One region of the Allobosea sp. F3-2 genome, then DNA from elsewhere that is predicted to be linked to it. Evidence: riboswitches for the same ligand, from Rfam matches in the RefSeq annotation. Region 1 holds a riboswitch; the other holds the start of a gene.
The links. Region 1 has a riboswitch for glycine ahead of gcvT (glycine cleavage system aminomethyltransferase GcvT). Riboswitches for the same ligand answer to the same signal wherever they lie in the genome.
Positions count from the first base shown of each region.

Region 2: another riboswitch for glycine. It lies ahead of FQV39_RS07100 (D-amino acid dehydrogenase); the one in region 1 lies ahead of gcvT (glycine cleavage system aminomethyltransferase GcvT).

Region 1 is NZ_CP042331.1:2,650,692-2,665,636, reverse strand. Features, by position in the region: gene thrC (threonine synthase) at 1-197, opposite strand, end outside; gene FQV39_RS12300 (SURF1 family protein) at 269-1,033, opposite strand; gene FQV39_RS12295 (DUF983 domain-containing protein) at 1,030-1,404, opposite strand; gene FQV39_RS12290 (cytochrome c oxidase subunit 3) at 1,483-2,346, opposite strand; gene FQV39_RS12285 (cytochrome c oxidase assembly protein) at 2,400-3,011, opposite strand; gene FQV39_RS33140 (hypothetical protein) at 3,011-3,184, opposite strand; gene FQV39_RS12280 (heme o synthase) at 3,181-4,125, opposite strand; gene ctaD (cytochrome c oxidase subunit I) at 4,276-5,901, opposite strand; gene coxB (cytochrome c oxidase subunit II) at 5,922-6,800, opposite strand; gene FQV39_RS12265 (invasion associated locus B family protein) at 7,149-7,658, shown strand; gene FQV39_RS12260 (hypothetical protein) at 7,655-8,257, shown strand; glycine riboswitch at 8,494-8,591, shown strand; gene gcvT (glycine cleavage system aminomethyltransferase GcvT) at 8,753-9,907, shown strand; gene gcvH (glycine cleavage system protein GcvH) at 9,940-10,314, shown strand; gene gcvPA (aminomethyl-transferring glycine dehydrogenase subunit GcvPA) at 10,480-11,820, shown strand; gene gcvPB (aminomethyl-transferring glycine dehydrogenase subunit GcvPB) at 11,820-13,394, shown strand; gene FQV39_RS12235 (L,D-transpeptidase family protein) at 13,610-14,869, shown strand.
Region 2 is NZ_CP042331.1:1,533,299-1,548,243, reverse strand. Features, by position in the region: tRNA gene FQV39_RS07150 (tRNA-Val) at 1-22, opposite strand, end outside; gene FQV39_RS07145 (hypothetical protein) at 134-604, shown strand; tRNA gene FQV39_RS07140 (tRNA-Asp) at 722-798, shown strand; gene FQV39_RS07135 (hypothetical protein) at 1,109-1,855, shown strand; gene FQV39_RS07130 (RDD family protein) at 2,108-3,007, opposite strand; gene FQV39_RS07125 (stage II sporulation protein M) at 2,991-4,031, opposite strand; gene FQV39_RS07120 (DUF58 domain-containing protein) at 4,046-5,359, opposite strand; gene FQV39_RS07115 (AAA family ATPase) at 5,356-6,312, opposite strand; gene FQV39_RS07110 (DUF4350 domain-containing protein) at 6,281-7,519, opposite strand; gene FQV39_RS07105 (DUF4129 domain-containing protein) at 7,516-8,022, opposite strand; glycine riboswitch at 8,382-8,481, shown strand; gene FQV39_RS07100 (D-amino acid dehydrogenase) at 8,630-9,874, shown strand; gene FQV39_RS33065 (hypothetical protein) at 10,219-10,644, opposite strand; gene FQV39_RS33060 (hypothetical protein) at 10,641-10,943, opposite strand; partial or broken gene FQV39_RS07090 (amino acid ABC transporter substrate-binding protein) at 10,899-11,321, shown strand; gene lhpI (cis-3-hydroxy-L-proline dehydratase) at 11,392-13,098, shown strand; gene FQV39_RS07080 (ABC transporter substrate-binding protein) at 13,382-14,398, opposite strand; gene FQV39_RS07075 (ABC transporter permease) at 14,449-14,945, opposite strand, start outside.

The sequences.
Region 1 (14,945 bases):
TCGCCGTCGCTCAATGTGCCGAGCACGCGCTCGGCCACGGCCGTATAGGGTTTCCCGGCGAAACCGGCGATCTCCGTCGTCGTGAGCGCGGGCCAGCTTTGTGGCAGATAGAGCCCGCCGTCACGGGCGAGCCCGGTCAGGAGCGCATCGGAAAAGCTGAGCGCCGGGGCTTCACCCCGGGTGGAGACATGCAGCACGATCTTGGCCTCGGTGATCTTCGCCTGATGCTATAGGCCGGTCCGGCGGTTTCGGCAAAACCTCAGCGACATCAGGCCGGTGCGGAACCTTTCCGCGCCTGCCAGACATAGGCCGCGAAGACGCTGAGCAGCGTCAGTGCGAGCCCGAACCAGGTCAGGGCGTATTGCAGGTGATTGTCGGGAATGCGCTCGATGAGCTCGCGCACATCGACGCCCGCCGGTGGCTTCATCCCGTCGCCCTCGCGCTCTGCTTCCAGATAGAACGGCGCCGGTGGCAGGCCGAGCGAGGCGGCGATCGCCGCGGGATCGCGGTTGTAGAATTCGCGGATCGCCGGCAGGTCTTCCGGCGTGAAGCTGTTGCGGGTCTCGGGCGCCCGCAGGAAGCCCGTGACCGTGTCGGCGCCGCTCGCCGGCCCGATCTGGCCCATGCGGCTCTCCGGTACGAAGCCGCGATTGACCAGGATGATGCCGCCATCCTCGAGCCTGAAGCCCTGGAACACCCAGCGGCCGAAGCCGGAGAGCTGCCGCGAGCCGGGCGGGCCGGCAGCGATCGTGGTGCGGACGCCGGCGACCGGCCCATCGACATAGCTGCCCTTGGCGGCGACGCGGGTGAGGTCGAGCGCCGCTGCGTCGAGCTTCGCCCATTCGGCGCTGGGCGGCATCGGAACGGGGGCTCCGGCGGCCTGCGCCTCCAGGCGCCCGATATAGGCGCGCTTCTCCTGCATGCGCTGGAGCTGCCAGGTTCCAAGGATACAGAGGATCACCGTGCCGACGATCGTAAGGATCGTCGGGAGGATCAGCCCAGGTTTGCGTTTGAGCGCGGTCTGCGCGGTCACTTCGCCCGCCTGCCTTCCTCGGCCTTGTTGGCGTATTGCAGCGCGACCGCCAGCCCCTTCATCGGCCTGAGCAGCGCAAGGCAGATGACCAGTGTCAGCGGCAGCCACATCAGCAGGTGCAGCCAGATCGGCGGCTCATAGGCGATCTCGACATAGAGCGCCGCGCCCAGAACGATGAAGCCGGCGATCAGCATGATGAAGACGGCCGGCCCGTCGGCCGAGTCGGCGAATTTATAGTCCAGCCCGCAGGCGCTGCAGCGCGGCTTCAGCTTGAGGAAGCCGTCGAACAGCGCGCCCTCGCCGCAGCGTGGGCAACGCCCGGCCAGCCCCGTGGCGTAGGGGGAGGGAGGGGTGGGTTCAGAACCGGCCATCGTAGCCTCCGAAGCAGGAAAGGCGGCCTCGCGGCCGCCTTTCGTCAGACGAGAACCGCGAGGCGCGGCAATATGCGCTCAGTGCGCGGCGGCTGCGTGCGCGCCGGCGCCCCAGACATAGATCGAAGCGAACAGGAACAGCCAGACCACGTCGACGAAGTGCCAGTACCAGGCGGCGAACTCGAAGCCGAGATGCTGGTCGGGCTTGAAGTGGCCCAGATAGGACCGGTACAGGCACACGGCCAGGAAGATCGTGCCGATGATGACATGCGCGCCGTGGAAGCCGGTCGCCATGAAGAAGGTGGCGCCGTAGATGTTGCCCTTGAAGGCGAAGGCGGCGTGCGAATACTCGTAGGCCTGCGTGATCGTGAACAGGACGCCGAGGATCACGGTGAGCCACAGGCCCTGCTTCAGGCCGGCGCGGTCATTGTTGATCAGCGCATAGTGCGCCCAGGTCACGGTGGTGCCCGAGGTCAGCAGGATCAGCGTGTTGAGCAGCGGCAGATGCCAGGGATCGAAGGTCTCGATGCCCTTCGGCGGCCAGTGCCCGCCAGTGAAGTCGTAGCGGAGGTAGTTGATCTGCTCGCCGGCGAAGAGGCTGGCGTCGAAATAGGCCCAGAACCAGGCAACGAAGAACATCACCTCGGAGGCGATGAACATGATCATGCCGTAGCGGTGATGGAGCTGGACGACGCGGGTGTGGTGGCCTTCCTTCTCGGCCTCGCGGATGACGTCCATCCACCAGGCGAGCATGGTGTAGAGCACGCCGAGCAGGCCGGTGCCGAACACGAGCGGGCCGATATGCATGCCGCCAACCGGCAGCGCCTTCATCCACATCACGGCGCCGATCGCCATGATCGTCGCGCTGGCGGCGCCGACGAGCGGCCACGGGCTCGGATCGACGAGGTGGTAGTCGTGATGCTTCGTATGGGCCCCGGCCATCGTATTCAGTCTCCGCGTACGACGTCTTGTCCGCGCTTTTGCTCTAGCGCGTTCTACAGTTTCGAATTGCCCGCGTCACCCTTGACGGAGCCGGCCTTGTCCTCGGCGACGGGCTGGCCCGACTTCGAGGCGAAATAGGTATAGGACAATGTGATGGCGTGGACGCCGTCGAGCTCGCGATTCTGCGCGATTTCGGGGTCGATATAGAACACCACCGGCGCCTCGAAGCTCTCGCCGGGCTTCAGCGTATGCTCGGTGAAGCAGAAGCACTGGATCTTGACGAAATAGGCCGCCGCCTTGTCCGGCGCGACATTGTAGGTCGCGATGCCGGTCACCGTGCGGTCGGACCGATTCGTCATCTTGTAGAACACGGTCTGGGTCGCGCCGACGCGGACCTTGATCTCGGGGCTCTCCGCCTCGAACTTCCAGCCGAGCCCCGGCGCGACATTGGCGTCGAAGCGCACCGACATCGTCCGGTCGAGGATCTTGCCGGCGCCGGCCGTACCCACCATCGGCGTGCCGCCGAAGCCGGTGACCTTGCAGAACAGGTCGTAGAGCGGCACCGCCGCGAAGGAGGCGCCGAGCATGCCGAACGCGACACCGACGCAGATCAGTGCGGTGCGCGCCGGGTTGCCCTTGGGCTTCTGCGGGACGGGATTCGCCATCACAGTGGCCGGTTCAGGATCGCGGGGCCGGTCTTCACCAGCGTCACCACGAAGAAGAAGATCACGAGCCCGCCGAGCACCAGCGCGAGCGCGACGGAACGGCGGCGGCGGCGTGCCATGTCTTCCGGCGAGAATGGCGCCGGCGCGGGCTTCTGGGGGCGTTGCTCGCTCATCCGATCACCTTCGGCAGGGCCCACATCAGGCCGAGCCCGTTTTCGACGAGCAGAACCGCAAAGAGCAGGAAGAGATAGATGATCGAGAAGCCGAACAGCGACCAACAGGCCTTCACGGCGGGCTGACCCTCGGTGCGGCGCCAGACCTGGATCGCGAGCCAGATCATCGCGAGGCCGGTCGTCACCGAGACGGCCAGATAGATCAGGCCGCCGAAACCCATCAGCGCCGGCAGGACCGCGACGGGAGCCATGACCAGCGAATAGAGCACGATCTGCCGGCGGGTCGCGGCCGGGCCGGCGACATTCGGCATCATCGGGATGCCGGCGCGCTCGTAGTCGCCGGATTTGACCAGCGCCAGCGCCCAGAAATGCGGCGGCGTCCACAGGAAGATGATCGCGAACAGCACCAGCGAGTGCCAGCCGAAAGTACCGGTCACCACGGCCTCGCCGATCATCGGCGGAAAGGCGCCCGCGGCGCCGCCGATCACGATGTTCTGCGGCGTCCAGCGCTTCAGCCACATCGAATAGACGACGGCATAGAAGAAGATGGTGAAGGCCAGCATGAAGGCGGCCAGCGCATTGGTGATCAGGCCGAGCACCAGCACCGAGCCGACCGAGAGCGTCAGCCCGAAGGCGAGCGCCTCCGAGGGAAGGACGCGGCCGGCCGGGATCGGGCGCTTGGCCGTGCGGCTCATCAGCGCGTCGATGTCGGCGTCGTACCACATGTTGAGGCAGCCCGACGCGCCGGCGCCGACCGCGATCGCCATCAGCGCGGCAAGCCCGAGGACAGGGTGCACGGAGCCCGGCGCCGTCGCCATGCCGGTCAGCGCCGTCACCACGACGAGCGACATCACACGCGGCTTCAGCAGCGCGAAGAAGTCGCGCGCCTCGCCGGTGGAGGCGGTCAGGCCGTCGGTGCGGGTTTCGAACACAGCAGACATCAGTCGGTTCGTCTTCGTACTCTTGTGAGCGGCGCCAGCAGGCGCAGGGGTATTCGCGGCGATGAAGCGTGCCGCCCGTCTCCGGAACGCCTCGCAAGGCGCTTGGGGGAGGGGCGGCGGCGGGCCCCGAAAGGCCCGCCGCCTCTTGTCTCAGTGGTCCGAGCCGGTGATGCGCGGCAGCGTCTCGAACTGGTGGAAGGGCGGCGGCGAGGACAGGGTCCACTCCAGCGTCGTCGCGCCTTCGCCCCACGGATTGTCGCCGGCGAGCTGCTTCTTCGTGAAGGCGACGATGACGCCGTAGAAGAAGATCAGCAGGCCGAAGGCGAAGATGTAGGAGCCGATCGACGACCAGTAGTGCCAGCCGGCGAAGGCGTCCGGATAGTCCACATAGTGACGCGGCATGCCGGCCAGCCCGAGGAAGTGCTGCGGGAAGAACAGCAGGTTCGCACCGATGAAGGCGACCCAGAAGTGCAGCCGGCCGATCCAGTCCGGGATCACGTAGCCGCTCATCTTCGGGAACCAGTAGTAGAAGCCCGCGAAGATGCCGAACACGGCGCCGAGCGACAGCACGTAGTGGAAGTGCGCCACGACGTAGTAGGTCGCATGCAGCGAGCGGTCGACGCCGGCATTGGCCAGCACCACGCCGGTCACGCCGCCGACGGTGAACAGGAAGATGAAGCCCACCGCCCAGACCATCGGCGCGGTGAAGCGGATCGAGCCGCCCCACATCGTCGCGATCCAGGAGAAGATCTTGATGCCGGTCGGCACCGCGATGACCATCGTCGCGAACACGAAGTAGCGCTGCGTGTTGAGCGACAGGCCGGCGGTGTACATGTGGTGCGCCCACACGATGAAGCCGACGACGCCGATCGCGACCATGGCGTAGGCCATGCCGAGATAGCCGAAGATCGGCTTCTTCGAGAAGGTCGAGATGATGTGGCTGACGATGCCGAAGGCCGGCAGGATCATGATGTAGACTTCGGGGTGACCGAAGAACCAGAACAGGTGCTGGTACAGGATCGGATCGCCGCCGCCGGCCGGATCATAGAAGGTCGTGCCGAAATTGCGGTCCGTCAGCAGCATGGTGATCGCGCCGGCGAGGACCGGCAGCGAGAGCAGCAGCAGGAAGGCGGTGACCAGCACGCCCCAGGCGAACAGCGGCATCTTGTGCATGGTCATGCCAGGCGCGCGCATGTTCAGGATCGTGGTGATGAAGTTGATCGCGCCCAGGATCGAGGCTGCGCCCGCGAGGTGCAGCGACAGGATGCCGAAATCGACCGAGGGGCCGGGGTGGCCGGCGGTCGAGAACGGCGGGTAGACCGTCCAGCCCGTACCGACGCCGTGCGCGCCGGGCGCACCCTCGACGAACATCGAGATCACCATCAGCACGAAAGCCGCGACGGTGAGCCAGAACGAGATGTTGTTCATGCGCGGGAAGGCCATGTCCGGCGCGCCGATCATCAGCGGCACGAACCAGTTGCCGAAGCCGCCGATCACCGCGGGCATGACCATGAAGAAGATCATGATCAGGCCGTGGCCGGTGACGAACACGTTGTAGCTCTGGCCGTTCGCGAAGATCTGCACGCCGGGGTACTGCAGCTCGATGCGCATCATGATCGAGAGGAAGCCGCCGACGAGGCCCGCGATGATCGAGAAGATCAGGTAGAGCGTGCCGATGTCCTTGTGGTTGGTCGACAGAAGCCACCGGCGCCACCCGGTCGGGTGGTCGTGATGGGCCTCGTCATGGCCGTGAGCGTGCTGAGCCGCTGTTGCCATCGTGTTGTCTCCTCGGCGAATTACTTGGACGCGGCGGCGAGCTTGCTGCCCGCGTCTTCGGCATTGGCGAATTTCTGCTTCGCTTCGGCGAGCCAGGCGGCGTAGCGCTCCTGGCTGACGACGCGGAAGGCGATCGGCATGTAGGCGTGGTTCTGGCCGCAGATGAACGAGCACTGGCCGTAATAGATGCCCTCACGCTCGGCCTTGAACCAGGTTTCGTTCAGGCGGCCGGGGATCGCGTCGATCTTCACGCCGAAGGACGGCACCGTGAACTTGTGGATGACGTCGGCGCCGGTGACCTGGACGCGGACGGTCTTGCCGACCGGCACGACAGCCTCGTTGTCGACGGCGAGCAGGCGCGGGGCCTCGGCCTCGGCGATCTTCTTGCCGGCGATGGCTTCGGCGCGCTGCTTCTCGTCCAGCATCAGCGAGTCGAAGCCGAATGCGCCGTTGTCCTGGGCATATTCATAGGACCAGTACCACTGCTTGCCGGTGACCTTCAGGGTCAGGTCAGCCTGCGGCACTTCGAGCTGCAGCTTGAGCAGGCGGAAGGAGGGAATCGCGATGACGACGAGAATCAGGACCGGGATCACGGTCCAGCACACTTCGAGCAGGGCGTTGTGCGTGGTCTTGGAGGGGACCGGGTTGGCCTTCTCGTTGAAGCGGAAGATCACGTAGATCAGCAGCGCCAGCACGAAGAGCGTGACCACGCCGATGATGATGTTCAGCCAGTCATGGAACCAGTGGATGAACTCGGCGACGGGGGTCGCGGCGCCCTGCAGATTGAGCTGCCAGGGGGAAGGCATGCCGGTGCCGGCGACGGCCGGGACGGTCGCCAGCGCGGCGACGGCAAGGGCCGTGGCGGCCACTGTTGCAAAGGTCCTGCTCAGAAATCGCATCGATCCGACATGCTCCTCAATCGACCTGCATGGGAACCGACCGGCTTTGCCCCACGCACGAAGGGGCAACCGCGAAGGTCGCCTCGTTCTTCGGGATTGCGATAAATCAAAGATCACGCTTGCGCCAGTGGGGCAATGACACGGTTCCTCATCATCAGTGCGGCATAATCGCGCGAGGCCTTGACGGAACCGCGCCCGCACCCCCGGGCACGCCTTGACAGGGCGGGGTCTGCATGGTCCCAACGCATTTTATGTGAAGAGCGGCGGGATTCTCTGGCGCGGTCGGCGTTTTGCCTGAATTCTGCGCTTCTGCTGCGGTTTCTGGACGGGTTTCGAAGGATGGCAGGGATGACGAGGATCATCGGGGCGGCAGGCGCCTTGGCGCTGGCGCTCATGGGGACGAGCCTCTACGCCGGCTCCGCTCTCGCGCAGGGCGCGGTGCGTTCCACACATGGCGACTGGCAGATGCGCTGCGAGGTACCGCCCGGCGCCAAGGCGGAGCAATGTGCTCTGGTCCAGAACGTCGCGGCCGAGGATCGGCCGAATCTCACGCTCCTCGTCATCGTGCTGAAGACCGCCGATCAGAAAAGCCGGCTGCTGCGCGTCGTCGCGCCGCTCGGCGTGCTGTTGCCGTCCGGGCTCGGCCTCAAGATCGATGACAAGGACATTGGCCGCGCCGGCTTCGTGCGCTGCCTGACCACCGGTTGCGTCGCCGAGGTCGTCATGGACGACAACCTGCTCGGTCAGCTCAAGGGCGGCAAGAACGCGACATTCATTGTATTCCAGACGCCGGAGGAGGGGGTGGGCGTGCCCGTCTCGCTCAACGGCTTCGGCCCCGGCGTGGAGGCGCTGCCTTGATCGACCAGACTTTGATTGCGGGCCGCTGGCTCGCCCTGCCGCTGCTTTGCCTGGGTCTTGCCGGCTGCGGTTCCTCCTCATCGTCCTCCGGCGGCAGCACGGCGCTCAACATGCTGATGTTCCAGTCCGCGAAGGCGCCGGAGCCCGATCAATTGCCGAAGGGCGACGATCAGAACGAGCTGATCTGCCCGGAGGTCATCGTCGCCGATGGCGGCGCCGCGATCCGCGCCCAGGCCGGCCAGGACTCAAGCGGTCTGCGCTACCAGATCTCGATCACCAATGTCGCGCGCGAGTGCACGCCCACCGGCAATGGCGGCTTCCGCCTCAAGATCGGCGTCGAGGGCCGTGTGCTTCTCGGCCCGGCCGGCAGCCCGGGCAGCTACGGCGCGACCTTGAGCACGACGGTGACGCGCGGCACGGCGACGGTCGCGCGCCGCGGCTCGCGCGTCGGCGGCACGATCCCGTCCGGCCAGAGCGGCGTCGACTTCTCGCATGTCGAGGACGGCATCGTCGTGCCGGCTGGCAAGGGCGATGTCGAGATCATCGTCGGTCTGGGTCAGGGCGGCGCTGCCACCCCGGCCCGCGCACGCCGGCGGTGAGCCGCCCTCCCTTCTCCCCTTGCGGGAGAAGGTGGCTCGGCGAAGCCGAGACGGATGAGGGGGCGCGCGACGACTGCCACGTTGCGCCCGCCATCAGCCTTCATCGGAAAGGGCGGCGCGACCCCTCATCCGCCCCTTCGGGGCACCTTCTCCCGCAAGGGGAGAAGGATTTGCCGTGCATTGAGGCAAGGCGCCGATTGACTTGAGGGCGGCGTCTTGTATCTCTGCCCTAGCCGCATATCCCCGCGGGAGAGACCGGGCCTGATCCGTCAGGGCCGGCGCCGAAGGCGCAACCGCCCCGGAAACGCTCAGGCAAAAGGACCGCTGGGGACTTGGCGCTCTGGAAAGCGGCGGGAAGCGATTCCCGCCCACCGACGGGTGTAACTCGTCCGGCCTCACGGTCTGGCGGGGAAATCTCTCAGGTCCCGAGACAGAGGGGGCGCGTTCCGGACGATACCGTCCGGGGCTTGCGCACGACTCTGGGAGGGGCACGCCATGGCTGCCGAGGCCACCATCGACACCGCCGGCGCGCCTGCGCCGCTGAAGACGCCGCTGCACGCCCGCCATGTCGCGCTCGGCGCTCGCATGGTGCCCTTCGCCGGCTACGACATGCCGGTGCAGTACCCGGCCGGCATCCTGACCGAGCACAACTGGACGCGCGAGAAGGCGGGGCTCTTCGACGTCTCGCATATGGGCCAGGCCTTCCTGGTCGGCCCCGATCACGAGACGACCGCAAAGGCGCTTGAAGCGCTGATTCCTGCCGATATCGTCAATCTCGCCCCCGGCAAGCAGCGCTATTCGCAGCTCCTCAACGAGGAGGGCGGCATCCTCGACGACCTGATGGTGACGCGTTCCGCCGATCCCGACGAGGACGGCGCGCTCTATCTCGTCGTCAACGCCGCCTGCAAGGACGCCGATTACGTCCATATCGAGGCGCGTCTGCCGTCTAACGTAAAGCTGATCCGCGCCGAGCATCGCGGCCTGATCGCGCTGCAGGGGCCGGGCGCCGAAGCCGCACTTGCGGCCATCGCGCCGGAAGCCGCCGAGATGGGCTTCATGACCTCGCGCACCATGAAAGTCGCAGGTATCAAGGCCAATGTCAGCCGCTCCGGCTATACCGGCGAGGACGGCTACGAGATATCCGCCGCTGCCAGCAAGATCGGCGAGATCTGGGACACGCTGCTGCTCGACGCCAGGGTCAAGCCGATCGGGCTGGGTGCCCGCGATTCGCTCAGGCTCGAAGCTGGGCTTTGCCTCTATGGCCACGACATCGACACCACGACCTCCCCGATCGAGGCCGCGCTCAACTGGTCGATCCAGAAGCGCCGCCGCGAGGAGGGCGGCTTCCCCGGTGCCGCGCGCATCCAGCGCGAGCTGGCCGAGGGCGTGTCGCGCATCCGCGTCGGCCTGCTGCCGGAAGGTCGTGCCCCGGCCCGCGAGGGCACGGAGATCGCGACGCCGGAGGGCGAGGTGATCGGCACCGTTACCTCGGGCGGTTTCGGCCCGACGCTGAACGGCCCCTGCGCCATGGGCTATGTTGCCAAGGCCCATTCCGCGCCGGGCACCAGGCTCGACCTCATCGTGCGCGGCAAGCCGTTGCCGGCTGTCGTGGCGCCGATGCCTTTCGTCCCCAACGGCTACAAGCGCTGATCTGATTTTCGATTTTTCGCCAGGAGGAAACCATGGCCGAGACCCGCTACAGCAAGGACCACGAATATATTCGCATCGAGGGTGACGTCGGCACCGTCGGCATCTCCGACTATGCCCAGTCGCAGCTCGGCGACGTCGTCTTCGTCGAGCTGCCGTCGGTCGGCAAGGCGCTGAGCAAGGGCGGCGAGGCCGCGGTGGTCGAGAGCGTCAAGGCCGCTTCCGAGGTCTATGCCCCGGTCTCCGGTGAGGTTGTCGAGGTCAATGCCGAGCTCGAAGGCGCGCCGGGCACCGTCAACGAGGACCCGGCCGGCAAGGGCTGGTTCCTCAAGATCAGGATCAAGGACGCGGCCGAGCTCGACGGGCTGATGAACGAGGCCGAGTACCAGAACTACGTGAAGACGCTCTGATCGCCACCGTCATTCCGGGGTGGGCCGAAAGGCCCGAGCCCGGAACCCATGACCACGACGCTTCCGAAAGAAGCACGACGGTCGGGCTGGCCTTCGAACAACTGTGTTCATGGGTTCCGGGCTCCTCGCTGCGCTCGGCCCCGGAATGACCCAAGGATGAATTCCATGCGCTATCTCCCGCTCACCGATACCGACCGCGAGGACATGCTCGCGCGGATCGGCGTCTCCGACATCGACGCGCTGTTCAGCGATGTGCCCGCCGGCAAGCTCCTGAAGGCCCCGGTCGATCTGCCCCGCGCCAAGGGCGAGCTCGAGGTCGAGCGCATCCTCGGCAGGATGTCGGCGAAGAACATGGCGGCCGGCTCGGTGCCGTTCTTCGTCGGTGCCGGCGCCTACAAGCACCATGTCCCGGCGACGGTGGATCACCTGATCCAGCGCTCTGAGTTCCTGACCAGCTATACGCCCTACCAGCCGGAGATCGCGCAGGGCACGCTGCAATATCTCTTCGAATTCCAGACCCAGGTCGCGGCGCTGACCGGCATGGAGGTCGCCAACGCCTCGATGTATGACGGCTCCACCGGTACGGCTGAGGCCGTGCTGATGGCGCATCGCGTCACCAAGCGCCGCAAAGCAGTGCTCTCGGGTGGTTTGCACCCGCACTACACCGCGGTGGTGAATACGCTCTCCGAGATGGCGAATGACGAGACCGTGGTGCTGAAGCCCGATGTCTCGGCCAGCGAGGACATTCTTTCGCAGATCGACGACAGCGTCTCCTGCGTCGTCGTGCAGTCGCCGGACGTCTTCGGCAATCTGCGCGATCTGAAGCCGATCGCCGAGAAGGCCCATGCCCATGGCGCGCTGCTGATCGCGGTCTTCACCGAGGTCGTCTCGCTCGGCGCCGTGACGCCGCCCGGTGCGCAGGATGCCGACATCGTCGTCGGCGAGGGCCAGTCGATCGGCAATGCGCTGAACTTCGGCGGCCCCTATGTCGGCCTCTTCGCCGCCAAGTCGAAATATATCCGCCAGATGCCGGGCCGCCTCTGCGGCGAGACGGTCGATTCGCAGGGGCAGCGCGGCTTCGTGCTGACGCTCTCGACCCGCGAGCAGCACATCCGCCGCGACAAGGCGACCTCGAACATCTGCACCAATTCCGGCCTCTGCGTGCTGGCCTTCACCATCCACATGACGCTACTGGGGCAGGCGGGCTTCACCCGTCTTGCCGAGGTGAACCATGCCAATGCGGTGAAGCTCGCCGGCATGCTCGCCGGGGTGACGGGCGTCTCGGTGCTGAACGAGAGCTTCTTCAACGAATTCACGGTGAAGCTGCCGAAGCCCGCGGCCGAGGTGGTCGAGGCTCTCGCGCAAAAGGGCATCCTGGCAGGCGTGCCGGTCTCGCGGCTGATGCCGGATGCCGGGCTCGACGACCTCCTGCTCGTCGCCTCTACCGAAGTAAATACCGATGATGACCGGGCGGCCTTCGCCAAGGCGCTCGCGGAGGTGCTGTGATGTTGAACCGTCAGGGACGTCCCACCCAGGCCGGCGCGGCGGCTCATGCCGAGCACGCCACCTTCACCGGCAACAAGGCGCTGCAGCAGATCGAGCCGCTGATCTTCGAGATCGGCCATCATGAGGCGACGGGCGTCGACATCGAGAAGCCGGCGCCGTTCAAGTCGCGGCTCGGCAAGCATGCCCGCCAGGGCGAGATCGGCCTGCCCGGCCTCTCCGAGCCCGAGACGATGCGCCATTATGTCCGCCTCAGTCAGAAGAACTACGGCATCGACACCGGCCTCTTCCCGCTCGGCTCCTGCACGATGAAGCACAATGCCCGTCTCAACGAGAAGATGGCGCGGCTGCCGGGCTTCTCCGACGTGCATCCGCTGCAGCCGCTCTCGACCGTGCCCGGCGCGCTCGAGCTGATGCTGGATCTCGCCCGCTACCTGATGACGCTGACCGGCATGCCGGCCGTGGCGCTCTCGCCGAAGGCCGGCGCGCATGGCGAGGCCTGCGGCATGATGGCGATCAAGGCCGCGATCGAGGCGAAGGGGGAGGGCGCGACCCGCAATGTCGTGCTGGTTCCCGAATCGGCTCACGGCACCAACCCGGCGACCGCGGCCCTGATCGGCTTCTCGGTGAAGGCCGTTCCGGCCCGTCCGGACGGCACCGTCTCGGTCGAGGACGTCAAGGCCCTGCTCGGGCCGGACATCGCCGCGATCATGCTGACCAACCCGAACACCTGCGGCATCTTCGAGCCGCAGATCGTCGAGATCGCCGCGGCGATGCATGAGGCCGGCGCCTATTTCTACTGCGACGGCGCCAACTTCAACGCCATCGTCGGCAAGGCGCGCCCGGGGGACCTCGGCGTCGACGCCATGCACATCAACCTGCACAAGACCTTCTCGACGCCCCATGGCGGCGGCGGTCCCGGTGCCGGCCCGGTCGTGCTCTCCGAGCGTCTCGCGCCCTATGCGCCCGTGCCGTTCATCCATGTCGAGGACGATGGCAGGCTGCATCTGATCGAGACGCGCGAGGCAGCGCCGGCGGGCAACAAGCCCTTCGGCCGCATGACCGCCTTCCACGGCCAGATGGGCATGTATGTCCGCGCGCTCGCCTACATGCTCAGCCACGGCTCGGACGGCATGCGCCAGGCCTCCGAGGATGCGGTGCTGAACGCGAACTACATCCGCGCCGGCCTCGCCGACCTGATGTCGCTGCCCTTCCCGGACCACCCGTCGATGCACGAGGTGCTGTTCGACGATGAATGGCTGAAGGGCACCGGGGTCTCGACGCTCGACTTCGCCAAGGCGATGATCGACGAGGGCTACCACCCGATGACGGTCTACTTCCCGCTCGTCGTCCACGGCGCCATGCTGATCGAACCGACCGAGTCGGAATCGAAGGCTACGCTCGATCTCTTCATCGCCACGCTGCGTGATCTCGCTATGGCGGCCAAGGGCAATGACAAGGAGCGCTTCACCAGCGCGCCGCACCACGCCCCGATCCGCCGCCTCGACGAGACTCGGGCCGCGCGCCAGCCGGTGCTGAAGTGGGAGAAGCCGGCTCCGGCCAAGGCGGCGGAGTAAAACCCGTCATTGCGAGCGAAGCGAAGCAATCCAGGGGGACTGGGTGAGACGTTCAGCCCTGCGGCCCCTGGATTGCTTCGTCGCTGCGCTCCTCGCAATGACGGCCGGGCCGCTGAAGCGCCCATGGTGAACAGCTCGGACGGCGATCTTAAGCATTCCTTGACCATGTAGCGGAATGATCCCCCGGTGCCGCTCTCTGCGGCCCGGGGGTTTTCATGTCTGTGCGTCCCTCCATCCTCGCTGCGGCGGCCGCGCTCCTGCTGGCCTCGACGGCGATCGTGCGTGCGAACGAGCCGAGCTACGGCCCGAACACCTATGACCGCACGCTCGAGGCTTTGATCGCCCACGAGGACGTCGCCGGTCGCGGCGGCTGGCCCAAGGTGCCCGGCAGCGCGACTGCGCTGAAGCCGGATTCGCAGGGGCCGGATGTCGCCGTGCTGAAGCAGCGCCTCCTCGCCAGCGGCGATCTCGCGCCGGAGGCCGTGGCGGGCGATGTCTATGACGCTGCCGTCGTCGAGGCCGTGAAGCGCTTCCAGCGTCGCCACGGCCTGTCGGATCTCGGTACGGTCGGGCGCCTGACCCTCAAGGCGATGAACACCCCGGTCGAGGTGCGGCTGAACCAGCTCACGGCCACGCTGGAGCGCCTCAAGGGTAATGGCTTCAACTTCGCCAGCCGCTATGTCGTGGTGAACATCCCCGGCGCCAGCGTCGAGGCGGTCGAGAACGGCACGGTACAACAGCGCCACCTCGCCGTCGTCGGCCGGCCGGATCGGCCTTCGCCGGTGATCCAGGCCAACATCACCTCGGTCAATCTCAACCCGTACTGGACGGTGCCGATGTCGATCGTGAAGGCCGACGTCATCCCGCATATGCGCAAGGATCCGAGCTTCATCGCCAAGTCGAACATGAAGTTGCTGGGTGCCGAGAACAAGGAAATCGATCCGGCGACTGTGAAATGGTCGACCCTGACGAACCCCTATTTCTACGTCCGCCAGGAACCGGGGCCGACCAACTCGCTCGGCCAGCTCAAGATCGACATGCCCAACAGCGATGCTGTCTACATGCATGACACACCGAAGAAGACGCTGTTCCGCAATGACGTGCGCTTCAATTCCTCGGGCTGCGCGCGCATCGAGGGCGTCCGGGACCTCGCGGCCTGGCTGCTGGAGGGCTCCGAATGGAACCGCCAGTCGATCGAGGACGAGATCGCCAAGGGCGAGCGCAAGAACATCCCGCTCAAGAAGTCCGTTCCGGTCGCCTGGGTCTATCTCACCGGCTGGCAGGGCGCGGATGGGCAAGTCCAGTTCCGCGACGACATCTATGGGCTGGACACCCCCCAGGGCATCGTCACCTCGACGATCCAGCCCCGGAAGCCGAAGCCGAAGGCCGCCGCCGTTCCGCCAGCACGGCCGACGGTGGCTCCGGTGACCGCGGCGGGCAACGTCCCGGCTCCTGCGGCGACCGCCAGCAACTGAAGGGGCCGGCGGGGCGGCCTCTCTCGTCCATCTCGGGCGGCAGGCCATTCCAGCAGGTGAGTCTGCATGAGGCATG
Region 2 (14,945 bases), 1.1 Mb from region 1:
CTACCAACTGAGCTAACCGCCCCCGGCGCACGCCGTTTAAGGCTTCGAGAGCCGCATCGCAAGCACCCTGTCTCTCAAGGCTTGGGGGAAACGCGGCTGCGGGCGGAATTCCGCCATCTTGATGGGCAGGTTGATGCGGGTGAACGCGCTATCCCTGATCCGCTCCCGCCGCCGCCGGCACGCCCTTGCCGCCGCGAGCTTGTCCGTCGCTCTGGGCCTGGAGCCAGCACTGGCGCAAACGCTGCTGCCGGATTCCTTCTTCACCGGCCGTCCCGCCTTCTCGCAACCCGAGCAGCCCGGCAAGCCTGCGAGCTGCGAGGACATCGCCGGGCAATTGCCCGACTCGGTGCCGCCCGATTCGCGCGTCGACATGGCGATCGCCGGAACAGTGTCCCTGATTCAGACCGATGGCGCGCTCTGGTACGTCGCCGTTTGTCCCGAGCCCGGCGTGCGCGTGCTCTGCGTGACCTACAGCACCAACGAACTCAAGCTGGGTGACAAGGCCATTCTGCGGGGCGGATATAACCGCCAGGACCGGCGGCATGTGCTGCTCGATCCTTGCCTCGCATCCCCAGAAACGGGAGGCGGCACGCCCGATCCGTGAGTGCCGGCGAAAGGTATTTTTCCCCAGATGTGAATTTGCCGGCATCACGTGCTTGACACTTCCGGCCGGGAGCAATACTCACCACGTCGCTGACGGCGAATGCCTCAGCCGCCCAGCGCGGGCGTAGCTCAGTCGGTTAGAGTGCCGGCCTGTCACGCCGGAGGTCGCGGGTTCGAGCCCCGTCGCCCGCGCCATTGAAATCAAGGGTTTAGAGGATATTCCTCGCCCTTGGTTCCAATTTCCGGAATATCTCGGTCAGACTTTCCCGATATTTCGACCTTTCTGTCTCGAGCGGTTTTTCTGCTCAAGCATCGGTCCTTCGTGGTCATCGGGGTTCAAAAGCTGCTCGCCATCGCAGCTGGAACGCTGCCCATTCACGGGGGAGCGCCTTCGAGATTGCGGAACGCGAACATCGTCGAAATCGGATCTTAATCGCGTCTCTCAGGGCCAATTGCCCGACGCTGTGCGCCGTGCCACTATTCCGCCACATTTGGGGAGAGGCGCATGAGCAGTACATCAACTGGCGGCTTTGCCGCCGTAGCGGGACAGTTCCGTGTCGGCTCCGTGATGAGCAAGACATTCGCCATCCTCGGCCAGCAATTCGGCAAATTCGTCCTGCTCGCGCTTCTGCCGATGGTGCCGATTCTCCTTCTGACCCTTGGGCTGATGTCGGGCGCGGGCGACTCGCCGGCAGGCATTGGGTTTGCGGGGGTCCTGACGGGAATCCTGACCTTCGTGCTCCAGACCGTCGCGCAGGCGACGAGCCTCTACGGCGCTTTCCAGGAAATGCGGCGCCAGCCCTTCACGATCGGCGAGTCGCTGCGGATCGGATTCGCGCGCGCGGTTCCTGTCATCGGCGTCGGCATCCTGGTCGGCCTCGCAACCGGCCTCGGCTTTGTGTTTTTCGTCGTGCCGGGCGTCATCATCGGCTGCATGCTCTATGTTGCCGTTCCCGCCTGCGTGATCGAGAAGAAGGGCGTCTCGGCGAGCTTGGAGCGCAGTGTGGCGCTGACCAAGGGCTATCGCTGGCAGATCTTCGGATTGTTCCTGCTGGTCGTGGTGATCGCCCTGGTGGGCGCACTGGTCCTCGCGAAGATCGGCGGACCCGGCGTGGTCGGGCAGGTGATCGGCTTCCTCTGGCAGGTTGTCCTGACCGCTTTCAGCGCCGTGCTCTCCGCCGTCATCTATCATGACCTGCGGATGGCGAAGGAAGGTGTCGACCTCGACACGCTGGCCAGTGTCTTCGACTGACGCGGCCGGGAGGACAATAGCATCGGACCGAAAAGTGGAATCCACTTTTCGGAAAAATCCGATGCGATAACGGCGATCTAGAGCATGCAGATTTTACGCGGAACCGCGCCGTCATTCCGGGCTTGACCCGGAATCCATCTTAGAGCGCCGAACTCTACGATGGATTCCGGATCGGCGCCGCTATCGCGGCTTGCCCGGAATGACGGCGTGTTTCCGTGAAAACGAAACAGGCTCTATGCTGCTGCCGGGTCTTTACGACCCGGCAGCAGCATTTTTGTCGGCGCGATATCGGCCGAACTCCTGCTCGCGTTCGAGATGTGCGCGCTCGGCCGTGTAGAAGGCCCGCAGGAAGGATAGCGCCTCCGCGGGTGGGACCGGGTCAGCCCAGCCGATCTTGCGGCAGATCTTGTCGCAGACCTGCTGTTGCATCGTCCAGGTATCGGGCGATGGCGGCCGGCGCAGCAGTTCCTCGAGCACTTGCAACTCGAACGCGCCGTAGGCGTCGAGTTGCTTGTGAGTGAAGACGTAGCGGCTCTCGCTGTCGGCGAGATCGGCCAGCAGGGCTCGGCGCGGCACCGAGATGACCATCGTCCCGGCGATCAGGTCGCCGGCGCGCAGGTGATCCCGGTTGAAGAAGGGCAGGGCCGACAGAGCGACGGCCCAGCCGAAATAGCTCGCGGCCGTCCAGAACTCCGCCCCGGCACCGAATTTGGGCACGGCGAAGAACAGCCCGAGCGGCAGGAAGATCTCGACCTCGCGCGTCAGGTTACGGGCGATGATCGCGCCGGGCAGCAGCGGGCCGCCGCTCCGATCGATCACCTTCAGGTTGACGATGCGCTTGCCAGGCGTCGCCCCCTGGCTCTGCAGCTCGAAATGGATGAAGTAGAGGTTCCGCAGCAGGAAGGAGAGGAAGAGGACGATGGTGATCGTCACCGATCCGCTGACGCCGTGGATCACGGTCAGACCCAGAATCAGGAAGAGCAGGGCGGTCGCCAGCATCCAGAACAGGAAGTCGATGAGGAAGGCGACGAGCCTCTCGCCGTGATTGGCGATATCGACCTCCAGCACCACGCCTTCCGGCGTCGTGATCTCGCGCCGGTTGCGCGTGATGCCGTCGAGCAGACGGTTGATCCGGTCAAGCCGCTGGGCCATGGCCTTCGCGCCTGCCGCATGAGTGGAAGTAGGCCATCCAGAGCAGTCCCGTCGCTGCCCCGATCGCGAGGCGCCATGGCGTCGAGGCGATGAGCTGGCGCAGGCCGCCCTCGATGATCCCGGCGACGAAGAGCATCAGCACGGCGCCGCCCGCCAGCCCCGCCGCGGCCTTGCCGGCAAGCGCCAGACTGTCAAGCCGGCCATACCGTCCCGGAAAGAGCACCTTCTCGGCGATGACCAGGCCGCCGGCACCGCAGAGGATCAGCGCACCGATCTCGGTCACGCCATGGATCGAGACCCAGCCGATGAAGTCGTAGAGTAGCCCACGGTTGTGATGCAGGGCGAAGAAGGCGCCGAGCATGACGCCCTGATAGCCGAGCAGCAGCAGCGTCGGCACGCCGCCGAAGAAGCCGAGCCCGAAGGTCATGATCCCGACCGTCGCGTTGTTGCGGAACAGGAAGCTGGCGAAGACGACGAAGGATTCGACGAAGCCCGGCCAGGGCGCGAAGATCTCGGTGCGGCGTAATTGCTCTGCCGTGCTCGCCGGCCCGCGCCCGCCAGCCATGGTCTCCGGGACCAGGACGCTGAACCAGTTCTCGTTGGGCAGGACGAGCATGAATCCGATAATGACGCCGGCCGCGATGGCGAGTGTCGCCAGCAGGATGTGCCAGCCCGCCTTGCGGACGGCAGCCGGGAAACCGCGCTTCAAGAAACCGGCCAAGGCTTCCATGATCCCGGTTCGCGGCCCGTAGACGACGAAGAAGGCGCGCAGCACCAACCCTTCGAGATAGAGGATCAAGTTGCGGTCGAGTGCGATCGAGCGGGCGACGGACAGTGACGAGGCCGCCGTCCGGTAGAGCAGGGGCAGCTCCCGCAGCTCCTCGGCGGAGAGGCGGGACAGGCCCTTCCTCTCGACCCGCGAGACGAGGTTGTCCAGCGTCCGCCACGCGACCTCGCGGCTTCTGCGGAACTCGGCGCTGCGCAGGGTGACGGTCGCGGCCGGAGCTGGCGATGTGGCGGGCAAAGGGCCGAACGGTTCTATAGCAGCCCCCTCTGCTTGATGGTCAGGTAGCGGTTGACGAGATCGACGGCCAGCCCGCGTGGCGGGATCTCCAGGCAGTGCACGCCCATGCGCGCCAGCCGCTCCAGCACGATGGCGCGCTCGCGCTGCAGGTCGCGGGCGACGACGGCCTCGGCGACGGGGCGGAAACTGCCGGGATCGGCATCGACGACGTTTGCCAGTAGCGGGTCGCTGAGCGTGACGAAGATCACGGCGTGGCGATTGGCCATGCGCTGCAGGCCTTCCAGCAACAGCTCGGCGGTGGTGGTGTCGATGAACTCGGTGAACAGGATCACGAGGGCCCGCCGTTTGAGCCGGGCGTTGAGCTCGGCGAGCCCGAGCGTGAAATTGGTTTCGTCGGCCCGATAGGCGAGCTCGCCCGAGGCGTTCTGAAGCCGGGCGAAGGCGCTGCGGCCGCGCGAGGGCTGCAGGTATTGCCGGATCCGCGCGTCGAAGGCGAAGCTGCCGACATGGTCGCCGCTGCGCAGTGCGACCCAGCCCAGCAGCAGCCCGGCGTGGATCGCGTGGTCGAGCCGGGGCAGCCCGGCGATCGGCTCGGCCATCAGGTAGCCGGTGTCGAAGGCGAGGATGATCTGGTGATTGCGCTCGACCTGGAATTCCTTCGACAGCAGCTTCAGATGCTTGGCGGAGTGCTTCCAGTCGATGAAGCGGTTGTCGAGCCCCTGCACATGGTCGCGCAGCGCCTCGAATTCGGTGCCTTCGCCCTTCTGGCGCTGCACCTTGATCCCGTCGATGGCGTCGCGGCTGAAGAACTGGATGGCGGATGAGGCGATGCCGCGGATGTCGGGCACGACGTCGATCGTGAAAGCTAGTGGCCGGCGCTGGCTCCGGCCGGCGAGGCCGAGCGGCCCGCGCCAGCGCAGCCAGAGCGCCTCGATCACGATTCGGCCGCGGCGCAGCGGCTTCAGCGGCAGCATCGCCGAGGCGCTGGCGCCGGGAGCAACGACCAGCCGGACCGGATCCGGCGGGGTGGCATCGCCGCTCTGCTCGGGCAGGGCCTCTATCGTCACCGGCCGAGAGGCACCGTCGATGGCGGCACCGATGGTCAATCGCCCTTCGCTGCCGATGAAGAGCCGGGACGGCGCATCGACGGAGAGCTTCAGCCGCGATGGCCGAATGCAGAGCAGGGCGTCGACCCCGATCAGCGCCAGCACGAACAGGCCGAGGTCGAAAGCGATCGGCCAAAGCGCCGGGTCGTGCACGAGCAGTGCGACGGCGGCCGGCCCGGTCGCAGCGAAGGTCAGCACGGCACGCAGCGTCGGCCTGATCATCGCGGGGCGGCGACCTGGTCGATGAGCTCGGCGATGATCTTGTCGCTGTCCTGCCCGTCGATCTCGGCATTGGGCGAGAGGACGATCCGGTGTCGCAGCAAGGGCAGGGCGATACCCTTGACGTCGTCGGGAATGACGAAGTCGCGCCCCTGCGTCACGGCGCGGGCCCGGCTGGCCGAGGCCAGCATCGTGGCGGCGCGGGGCGAGGCGCCGGTCTCGATCGCCGGATGGCTGCGGGTCGCGCGGACGAGATCGACGATATAGCCGACCAGCGGCTCGCCGAGATTGATCCCGCCGACGAGGCCGCGCGCGGCGAGCAGGTCGGCTTCGGAAACGACCGGCGACAATCCGAATTCGACGAGCTTCGGCATCGCGGCGCGGTGCCCATGGCGCGCGACGATGGCGTATTCCTCCTCGCGGCTCGGATAGGTCAGGTCGATCTTGAACAGGAAGCGGTCGAGCTGGGCCTCGGGCAGGGGGTAGGTGCCCTGCTGCTCGATCGGGTTCTGCGTCGCGACCACCATGAAGGCCTCGCCCAGCGGATGGGTGACGCCGTCGATGGTGACGTTGCGCTCGTTCATGGCCTGGAGCAGGGCGGCCTGCGTCTTGGGTGGGGTGCGGTTGATCTCGTCGGCGAGCAGGATGTCGGTGAAGATCGGCCCGCGGGTCAGGTTGAAGCTGCTCGATCGGAAGTCGAAGAGATTGGTGCCGATCAGGTCGCCGGGCATCATGTCGGGCGTGAACTGCATCCGCCCGAAACGCAGCGACAGGCCGGCGGCGAAGGATTGCGCCAACAACGTCTTCGCCGTGCCCGGAACGCCTTCGAGCAGGACATGCCCGCCGCAGAGCAGGCTGACGAGCATCAGCTCGACGACCTCATCCTGGCCGACGACGGCTTTGCGGATCTCGCCCCTGATGCCTTCAGTGATCGTCGAGACGTCGCGAAATTCCATGCGGCAGATCCTTGCGCCAGCGGTAGAGGGCCTGCGCTGCGGTCAGCAGCGCGGTCAGGTTGCGGGATTCGGCCGCTGTCATGCGTTCCAGCGCTTCGAGCGGCTTCGTGTCGATGCCGCGGGCGCTCGCCGCCTGAGTGAGCCAGGCCACCAGTGCGGGATCGTCCAGGCGCTGCGGCGCGCGCAGGGCTTTCCCGGCATCGTGGAGCATCATCGTGATGTAGCGGCGCAGGATCGCGGCCTGGTGCCCGGCATGGTCGAGCAGGGAGGCGGCATTGTCGATCAGCGCATAGCGGCCGGCCTCGAGCCGGCGCGGCATGGCTTGCGGCGCGCCGAAGCGCCCCATCGCGGCCCAGAGCAGCAGAGCGACCGCAGCCAGAATTTGGACGAGGGCGAGATTGAGCGGGAACTCGTGGAGGAACTTCAGGAGATTGGGCGGCGCGCGTCGAAAGCCGTGGATCGTCTCGTCGAAGACCTGCGTGCCGTTGCGGCCAGCCAGAAGCGTCGCGATCACGTCCCGCGCGAAGGCGGCGTTCTCGCCCTTTCCGATCCCGTGGTTCTCGATCGGATCGGGATCGGCCAAGACCCAGATGCGGCGGTTGCCCTGTCGCAGCTCGCCGAGCAGGATGCCTTCGGGAGTGGCGATCAGCGGGGTCAGTTTGGAGTCCTTGATGAGCTGGACTTCACCCCGGATCGTCGGGTCGGCGGCCGCGATCGTCTTCTGATACGTGGTCGGCGGGGCGGCCCGTGTGATGGTGCCGCCGTTCACCGCCGCGCTCAGAATGGCCTGCGCCTGCAGAGGCGGGGCGGCTTCGGCCGATTCGATCCAGCCGTTTCGGCGCTCGTCCCGGCGCACGTTCCATTTCGGTAGGACGAGGAGGATCTTGCCGGCGGTCTGAAGCTTGTTGCGATCCTCCTCGCCGGCGAGGCTGCCCGCCGGCTCGGCGAGGATGAGCACACCGTTCTGTCCGAGCATGGCGAGTGGCTGATGCTCGGCGCCGACCGTCTTGTGGCCGAGTTCCCGCAGCAGCTCATGGAAGGCGAGATGGCCGACCGCGGAGCGGGAATAGCTGTTGGCTCCGAAGATGGCTCCCGTCTGGCTGCGGCCTCCGGCGCCGGTCAGCAGCAGCGAGGCGGCGAACAAGGCGCAGAGCGCCGCGCCGAGCGCAGCCAGGACCCGCGGTTGGAAGGTGACGCTCCCCATCATGCCGGGCTCGCCGCCAGCGAGCGCTTCAGCGCCTCGAACTCCTCTCGGCATCCGAGATAAGCCTCCCGATCGGCAGGCCGCCCGCCGAAATAGGTTTGCTCGACCGATTGAACGATGGCGCGGAGTGCGCTGCCACCTGCCTGAGGCAGTGACACGCGGTGCAGGATCTCGCGGCTCGTCAGCGAGGCCGCGAAGCTGGTGCCGAGGCGCAGCCGGATTTCGGCGAGGCCCTTGAGCAGCAGCACATGCATGGCCTCGCCATATTGCCCCTGGCCGGCGAGTTCGTCTGCCTCCAGGCGGGCCTCGTCCATCCGGCTCGATGGATCGGGCGCGTGAGTCTCTGCCTCGCGCGCCGTGATCCGGCGGGACCGGCTGAACACAGGCAGGCTGTCGCGCAACGACCAGATCGTGACGGCGACACCGAGAATGACGGCGCCCCAGAGCAGGATGCGAAGGGTGTCCGCCGAAAGGTTGAACTTCAACCAGTCAAGCCAGCCCGGCATTTTCGCGACCGCGCCAGGCATCTCCGCCTGTATGCCGAGCCGGCTAATGCTCCGCTCGACGATGTCCTGGGCGGACTCTGCGGCCCACGCAGCACAGCACGAGGCCATCGGGCATATTGCCGTGATCAGATAACCCCAGCGCTTCACAGCCTCGAATCCGCATGCAGCCGCATCCGACTATGGAGAAAACGGCCGCTACATCAAAGCAAAACTGCCTCCTGAATCTTCCGGAGATCGGGCCTCCATTGTCGGCTTTTCCACTGAAGCATTCCCCAGAGTGTCTGGTGCGAGACAGGAGACGGCGCTGGTCCCGAATGCCCCCTGAAGGGATATTGACTTTAAGCTCCGGATTTCTAGCATTCCCGCCAGCGGGAGAGATCGTTCCGACCTCAGGGTCGGAACGGCGCCGACGGAGCAACCGCCCCGGAAACTCTCAGGCAAAAGTACCGCTGCGATGATTGAACTCTGAAAAGCAGGGCAGCAGCCCTGCGCCGATGGTGAAAATCGCTGCCCAATGACTGGGCGTGATGAAGCTCTCAGGCCAATGACAGAGGGGGTGCCAGAGACCCGCATTGCGCGGGCAGGAGCACCTATGAACATATCCGACATTTCACGCGTCGCCGTCATCGGAGCGGGCATTACCGGCATCACGACTGCCTACAACCTTGCCCGGCGCGGCTGCGAGGTCACGGTCTTCGACCGCCAGCCCTATGCCGCGATGGAAACCTCCTTTGCCAATGGCGGCCAGCTCTCGGCCTCGAATGCCGAAGTCTGGAACAGCTGGGCCACGGTGCTGAAAGGCATCAAGTGGATGTTCACGCCGGGCGCCCCGCTCCTCGTCAATCCCAGGCCGTCCTGGCACAAGCTGTCCTGGATGGGTGAGTTCGTCGCTTCGATCCCGAAATACGAGCAGAACACGCTGACGACCGCGCGGCTCGCGATCGAGGCCCGCGCGCATCTCATGCAGATGGCGCGCGACGAAGGCATCGCGTTCGATTGCGAGGAACGCGGCATTCTCCACTTCTACCACAGCAAGGCGGAGTTCGAGGCCGCAGCGAAGGTTTCGACGCTACTTGCCAGAGGAGGCCTCGAGCGCCGGGCCGTGACGATGGAGGAGATCCGGGCGATCGAGCCTGCGTTGAAGGGCGAGTTCTATGGCGGCTTCTACACCCCCTCGGACTTCACCGGCGACATTCATAAGTTCACCGTCGGGCTCGCGCGCGCCTGCGAGCGGCGGGGCGTGACGATGCGCCTGTCGAGTGAGGTTCGGTCGATTCAGCACGACGCAGGAGACGGTATCCGGGTAAGCTGGCAGCCGACGGAAGGCGAAGGGCAGGCCGGCCTGCAGGTCGACCGGTTTGACCGCATCGTGGTCTGCGGCGGCGTCATGTCCCGCCAGCTCGCCTCGCGGCTCGGCGACCGCGTCAACGTCTATCCCGTGAAGGGATACTCAATCACGGTTCATCTTCCCGAGGCGTCCGATCAGGAGGCGGCGCCCTGGACGAGCCTGCTCGACGACAGCGCGAAGATCGTCACCAGCCGGCTGGGGTCAACGCGTTTCCGTGTGGCCGGAACGGCCGAGTTCAACGGCTACAACAAGGATATCCGGGCGGCCCGAATCGAGCCCCTCGTCCAGTGGTGTCGCAAGCACTTTCCCGGCATGAGCACGCGGCAGGCCGTTCCCTGGGCCGGTCTGCGGCCGATGATGCCCGACATGCTGCCGCGGGTCATGCGGGGTCGCGATCCGCGGGTGTTCTACAACACCGGGCACGGACATCTCGGCTGGACCTTGTCGGCAGCGACGGCCGACGCTGTTGGTGCGCTTGTGACCGCGCGGCCGAACGCTGCCTGAACGAGGAGGCCGAGGATCGGGCGGGCTGCCGGCGCTCCTGCGCTCGGGAAACCCGCCCGGATCGTCTTGACGGAGCCGATCCAGCCATCACAGGCAAAAACCGAGATTTCCTTCGGGGGCGACGATCCCGAAGGAACCTCGGCTTGGAAAACGGGAGTTGGGCGCAGGCCGTCAGGAGGCCGTTGAATTCGTGAGCTGGGCGCCCCGAAGATGCGAGGTCATATCGAGGGCGTCTCCGACGGCCGCAAACCAGCCGGCGCTCTCCAGTTGCAGGCGGACGCGATAGTTGAGGCCGCCCGGTGTCTCATGTTCCTGAATCAGCTGGTCCAGGCGCTCGAGATCGGTCAGCGCGCTTGTCGTCGCGAGGCCCGAAGAAGCGAGCGCACATAGGTGACGGCCGCCGAACGATCCACGCCGCGTTCGACGACCCAGTCGATCAGCGCCGATTGCAGGGCGAAATAGGGCGACATGAACGCGCTGCACGGCCAGATGGCGGCGAGGGAAGCTTCGTCCGCCACGTCTACGATATCGCCCAGGCCATCGAACAGCGCGCGTGCTCGCGCCACGCTCGGACACAGCACGATCGGTCCTTCGCTGCGTTCGATTGCCGGGATTGGCAGGACCCGCGCCACCTCGGCGGGCGCGCAGCGCTCCCTGACCTCGGCGATCGACATGCCAGCGAGGCACGACAGGACGAGTTGATCGGGGCGGAAACGCAAATCGCGCACCGCTTCTTCGAATTGCGGAGGGCGCACCGTCAGGAAGATCACGTCGCTCGCCGCAACGACAGCCGCATTCGACCGTGCCGGTGAATCTTGGGGTCCGCAGCCGCCAGTTCCGAGGAGAGCTTTTCCGAGCGCGGCGAGAGCTGGATCTCCAGCTCCGGCCAACGCTTGCGGAGACCCAGGATCATGGCTTTCGCAAGCGTGCCGACCCCAAGAAATCCGATCGAATGTTCTGCCATCCAAGTGTGCTCCAAGAGATCGTTCGTCGCAGAGGCGGAAGCGGATGCCGAAGGCGGAAGGGACCGGCTGCGCCCTTGTTGAAGTTTCGCGCTCCGGAAGAACATGTGATCCTGTCTCAGCTCATTTCGAAGGAGCCGCTGGGCACCTTCGTCCGCGCCGGAGACGATCAATGGTTCCGCATCGTCCGCTGGACTCAGTTCGCCCTGCTCAACGCTGAAGAGTTCGGTGTCACGAAGGAAAACGTCGACCGGATGATCGATTCCAAGGTGCCGGATATCCGCAGGCTGCTCGGAAGCGAAGGCAACTTCGGGGAAGGCCTCGGACTTTCGAAGGACTGGGTCGTGCGTATCGTCAGGGCGGTGGGCAACTATGGCGAGTCGTTCGAGCGCCACCTCGGCAGCGGCAGTCTGCTGAAGCTCTCGCGCGGGCCCAACAACCTCTGGACGAAGGGTGGGCTTCAATATGCGCCTCCGATCAGATGAGATGGGTTCACCCTGGGGAGGAGCTTCTCCGCGCCTCCCGACACTTCTGCGGCATTCAATGATCAGCGATATGGACGCATCCTTGCAGCACGACGTTGGAATCTCCCTCCTTCCCGGCCTGGCCTCAGGGCCGATCGTCGTGATGAAGGAGCCGCTGAGTTTCTGGGGCGGCGTCGATCCGGCTACGGGAACGGTGATCGACGTGCACCATCCCTCGCACGGCACCTCGCTCGCCGGCGCGGTCGTGCTGATGCCGAGCAGCCGCGGCTCCTGCTCGGGCTCAGGAGTGCTGCTGGAGCTCGCGCTCTCGGGGCGTAGTCCCGCCGCGCTGATCTTCGCTGGCCCCGAGGATACGCTGACGCTCGGCGCCATCGTCGCCGCGGAAATGTTCGGACGCCGCATTCCGGTCATTCGCCTGCCGGAAGCGGCGTTCACTGCTCTCTCTTCCGCAGCCGAGGCGAAGATCGCGCCAGACGCTGTCTCGGCTGATGGTGGGCGGGTGCATATCCCGCTTTCTGCGGCTGCACATGGCGACCTGCAGCTTTCCGCCAGCGATCGCCGCTTGCTCGCTGGGGATGAGGGGATCGCAGCGCAGCAGGCCATGCGGATCGTCTGCGCCATGGCCCGCCAGCAGGGCGCCGCCGGGCTTGTCGACGTCACGCGGGCGCATGTCGATGGCTGCATCTATGCCGGTCCGGCCAATCTGATCTTCGCCGAGAAGATGGAGGCGTTGGGCGCCGCCGTTCGCGTCCCGACGACGATGAACGCGATCTCGGTGGATCACGCCAACTGGCGCCGCCAGGGCGTGGCGCCGGCGTTTGGCGAGCCTGCCGCACGCCTGGCCGACGCCTATGTCCGCATGGGCTGCCGGCCGAGCTTCACCTGCGCTCCCTATTCCCTGCCGGAGCCGCCTGGATTCGGGGAAGCGATCGGCTGGTCTGAATCGAATGCCGTGATCTTCGCCAATTCGGTATTGGGAGCCCGGACGGCGAAACACCCCGACTTCCTGGATTTCTGCATCGCAGTCACCGGCCGCGCCCCACTTGCCGGGGCGTTCCTCGACGAAGGCCGGCGCGCGCGTCGTGCGGTTCGTGTGGAGTTGCCGGAAGGAGCGGACAGCTCGGCCTGGCCGTTGATCGGCTATCTCGCGGGCCTTTCCTCGCCGGATCGTATCCCGTTGATCAAGGGGCTCGCGCAGGCGCGGCTGACACGGGACGATCTCAAGGCGCTCTGCGCCGCATTCGGCACGACCTCGGCGGCGGCCATGCTGCATATCGAGGGCATCACGCCGGAAGCGGACAGCCTCGGCGGCAGCCCCGAAGACGAAGTCGTCGTCACGCGCGAGGCTCTTGCAGCCGGCTGGCGCCACCTGAATGACGGACCGGCGGGCATCGATCTCGTCGCGATCGGCAGCCCTCACGCCTCGCTGGACGAGTGCAGGGCCGTCGCGGAGCGGCTCGACGGACATCGCCTTGCAGGCAATCTCTCCGTCATCATCACGACGGGGCGGGAAGTCCTGGCCGCAGCGGAAGCCGAGGGAATGCTGGCAAGGCTTCGAGGGAGCGGCGTCGAGGTCGTTCCCGATCTCTGCTGGTGCTCGATGACGCGCCCGGTCTTTCCGGAGAGGGCGAAGGTGGTCCTCACCAACTCCGGAAAATATGCACATTACGGTCCGGGGCTCTCCAGCTGCAGCGTCAGGCTCGGGACATTCGAGGACTGCATCGAAGCGGCTCTTTCCGGCGTCGCGCCAGCCCGGTTGCCGCACTGGCTTTCCTGAGCCGGCTCCGTGCTGCTTGATACAGACAGTTTGATCCGCGCTTAGAGCATTTTCGAGCGAAGTGGACACCGGTTCGCGTGAAGAAAATGCGATAAAACAAAGGCCTAGAGCGTTTTCCGATCAGGCTGGATCGCAGAAGCCGTCATTGCGAGGAGCGAAGCGACGAAGCAATCCCGGGGCGGCAGAGCTCTACGCCCCCCTGGATTGCTTCGCTTCGCTCGCAATGACGGTTCAGGCCGATCGAAAATCGCTCCACCGTGCCGGCCGTTTGGCGATTGGGCGCTCAGCTGCCCGAACGGCCTGCGATCTGCGGCACGAACATGTCGCTCCACTTGGCCGGCTTCACCTTGATCGAGCCGGCCTTGTGCATGAACTCGGCGAATTTCATCACGCCTTCCGGCGTCGCGGTGAAGCGCGAGTCCTTGTCCTCGATCATCTGCTGCACCTCGGCGGCATCGACCTTCACCTTCGAGCTCTTGGCGAAGATTTCGGCGGCGAGCTTCTTGTCCTTGTCGATCAGCGCGTTGGCGTCGTCCATCGCGTCGATAAAGGCCTGGGTCATTTTCGGGTTGGCATCGACGAACTTCTTCGGCGCGAAGGTGACGTCGAGCGTCAGGTTGCCGAGATAGTCGACCGAGTTGAGCACGCGGTGGATGCCCGGGCTCTTGGCCTCGATGTACTGGAAGGGCGGCGAGGTGAAATGCGCCTTGATCTCGGTCTTGCCGCCGATCAGCGCCGCGAGCGCCTCCGGATGCGGCAGGCTCACCGTCATCGGGTCCATCTTGGCGTAAGCAGCGTCGCCGAACTCCTTGGCTGCGATCATCTGCAGCACGACGGCGGCGAGCGAGGTCTTGATGCCCGGTAGGGCGATCTTGTCCGTCGCGGTGAAGTCCTTGAGCGACTTGAGCTCCGGCTTGTTCGACATCAGCCACAGCGAGGTCGAGCTCATGCCGGAGACGCCGACGACCTCGACGCCCGGGATGCCCTTGGCCTTGGCCCAGAGCGTGACGAAGCCCGGCGCGCCGGTACCGGCGAAGTCGAGCGTGCCGGCCATCATCGCGTCGTTGATGACGTTGCCGCCGTCGAGCATCAGCCAGGTCACCTTGATGTCGCCGAGGCCAGCGGCCTTGGCGCGCTTCTCCAGGAACTGCTGGTCCTGCATCACGATGAGCGGCAGATAGAGGATGCCGAAGCCCTTGGAGATGCGGACCTCGCTGACCTCGGCGCGGGCCGGGGCGGCGAGCGCCGCGCCGAGCGCTACGGCCGTGAAAGCGGCGCGCAGGAAAGTCTTGAATGCCATTGGATGTTTCCCTCCGAGTGACGGCCGTTCGGCCTTTTGGATGTGGGTAGTCAGTGCTGCATGCCCCAGCGGCGGATCGTCTTGCGCTCGATGGTGGCGAAGATGACGTTCTCGACGAAGAGGCCGATCAGGATCACGGTGAACAGGCCGGCAAAGACGTTCGCCGTCTCCAGCTGGTTGCGGTTCTCGAAGATGAACCAGCCGAGGCCGCCGGAGCCCGACGAGACGCCGAAGACGAGTTCGGCCGCGATCAGCGTGCGCCAGGCGAAGGCCCAGCCAACCTTGAGGCCGGTCAGGATCGCCGGGAAGGCGGCCGGGATCAGGATGAGCCGCACCAGCTTCAGCCCGCGCAGGCCGTAGTTCTGCCCGACCATGCGCAGCGTGTTCGAGACCGAGCGGAAGCCGGCATGGGTGTTGAGCGCGATCGCCCAGAGCACGGAATGGACGAGCACGAAGATCACGCTGCCGGTGCCGAGCCCAAACCAGATCAGCGCCAGAGGCAAGAGCGCGATGGCGGGCAGGGGGTTGAACATCGAGGTCAGGGTCT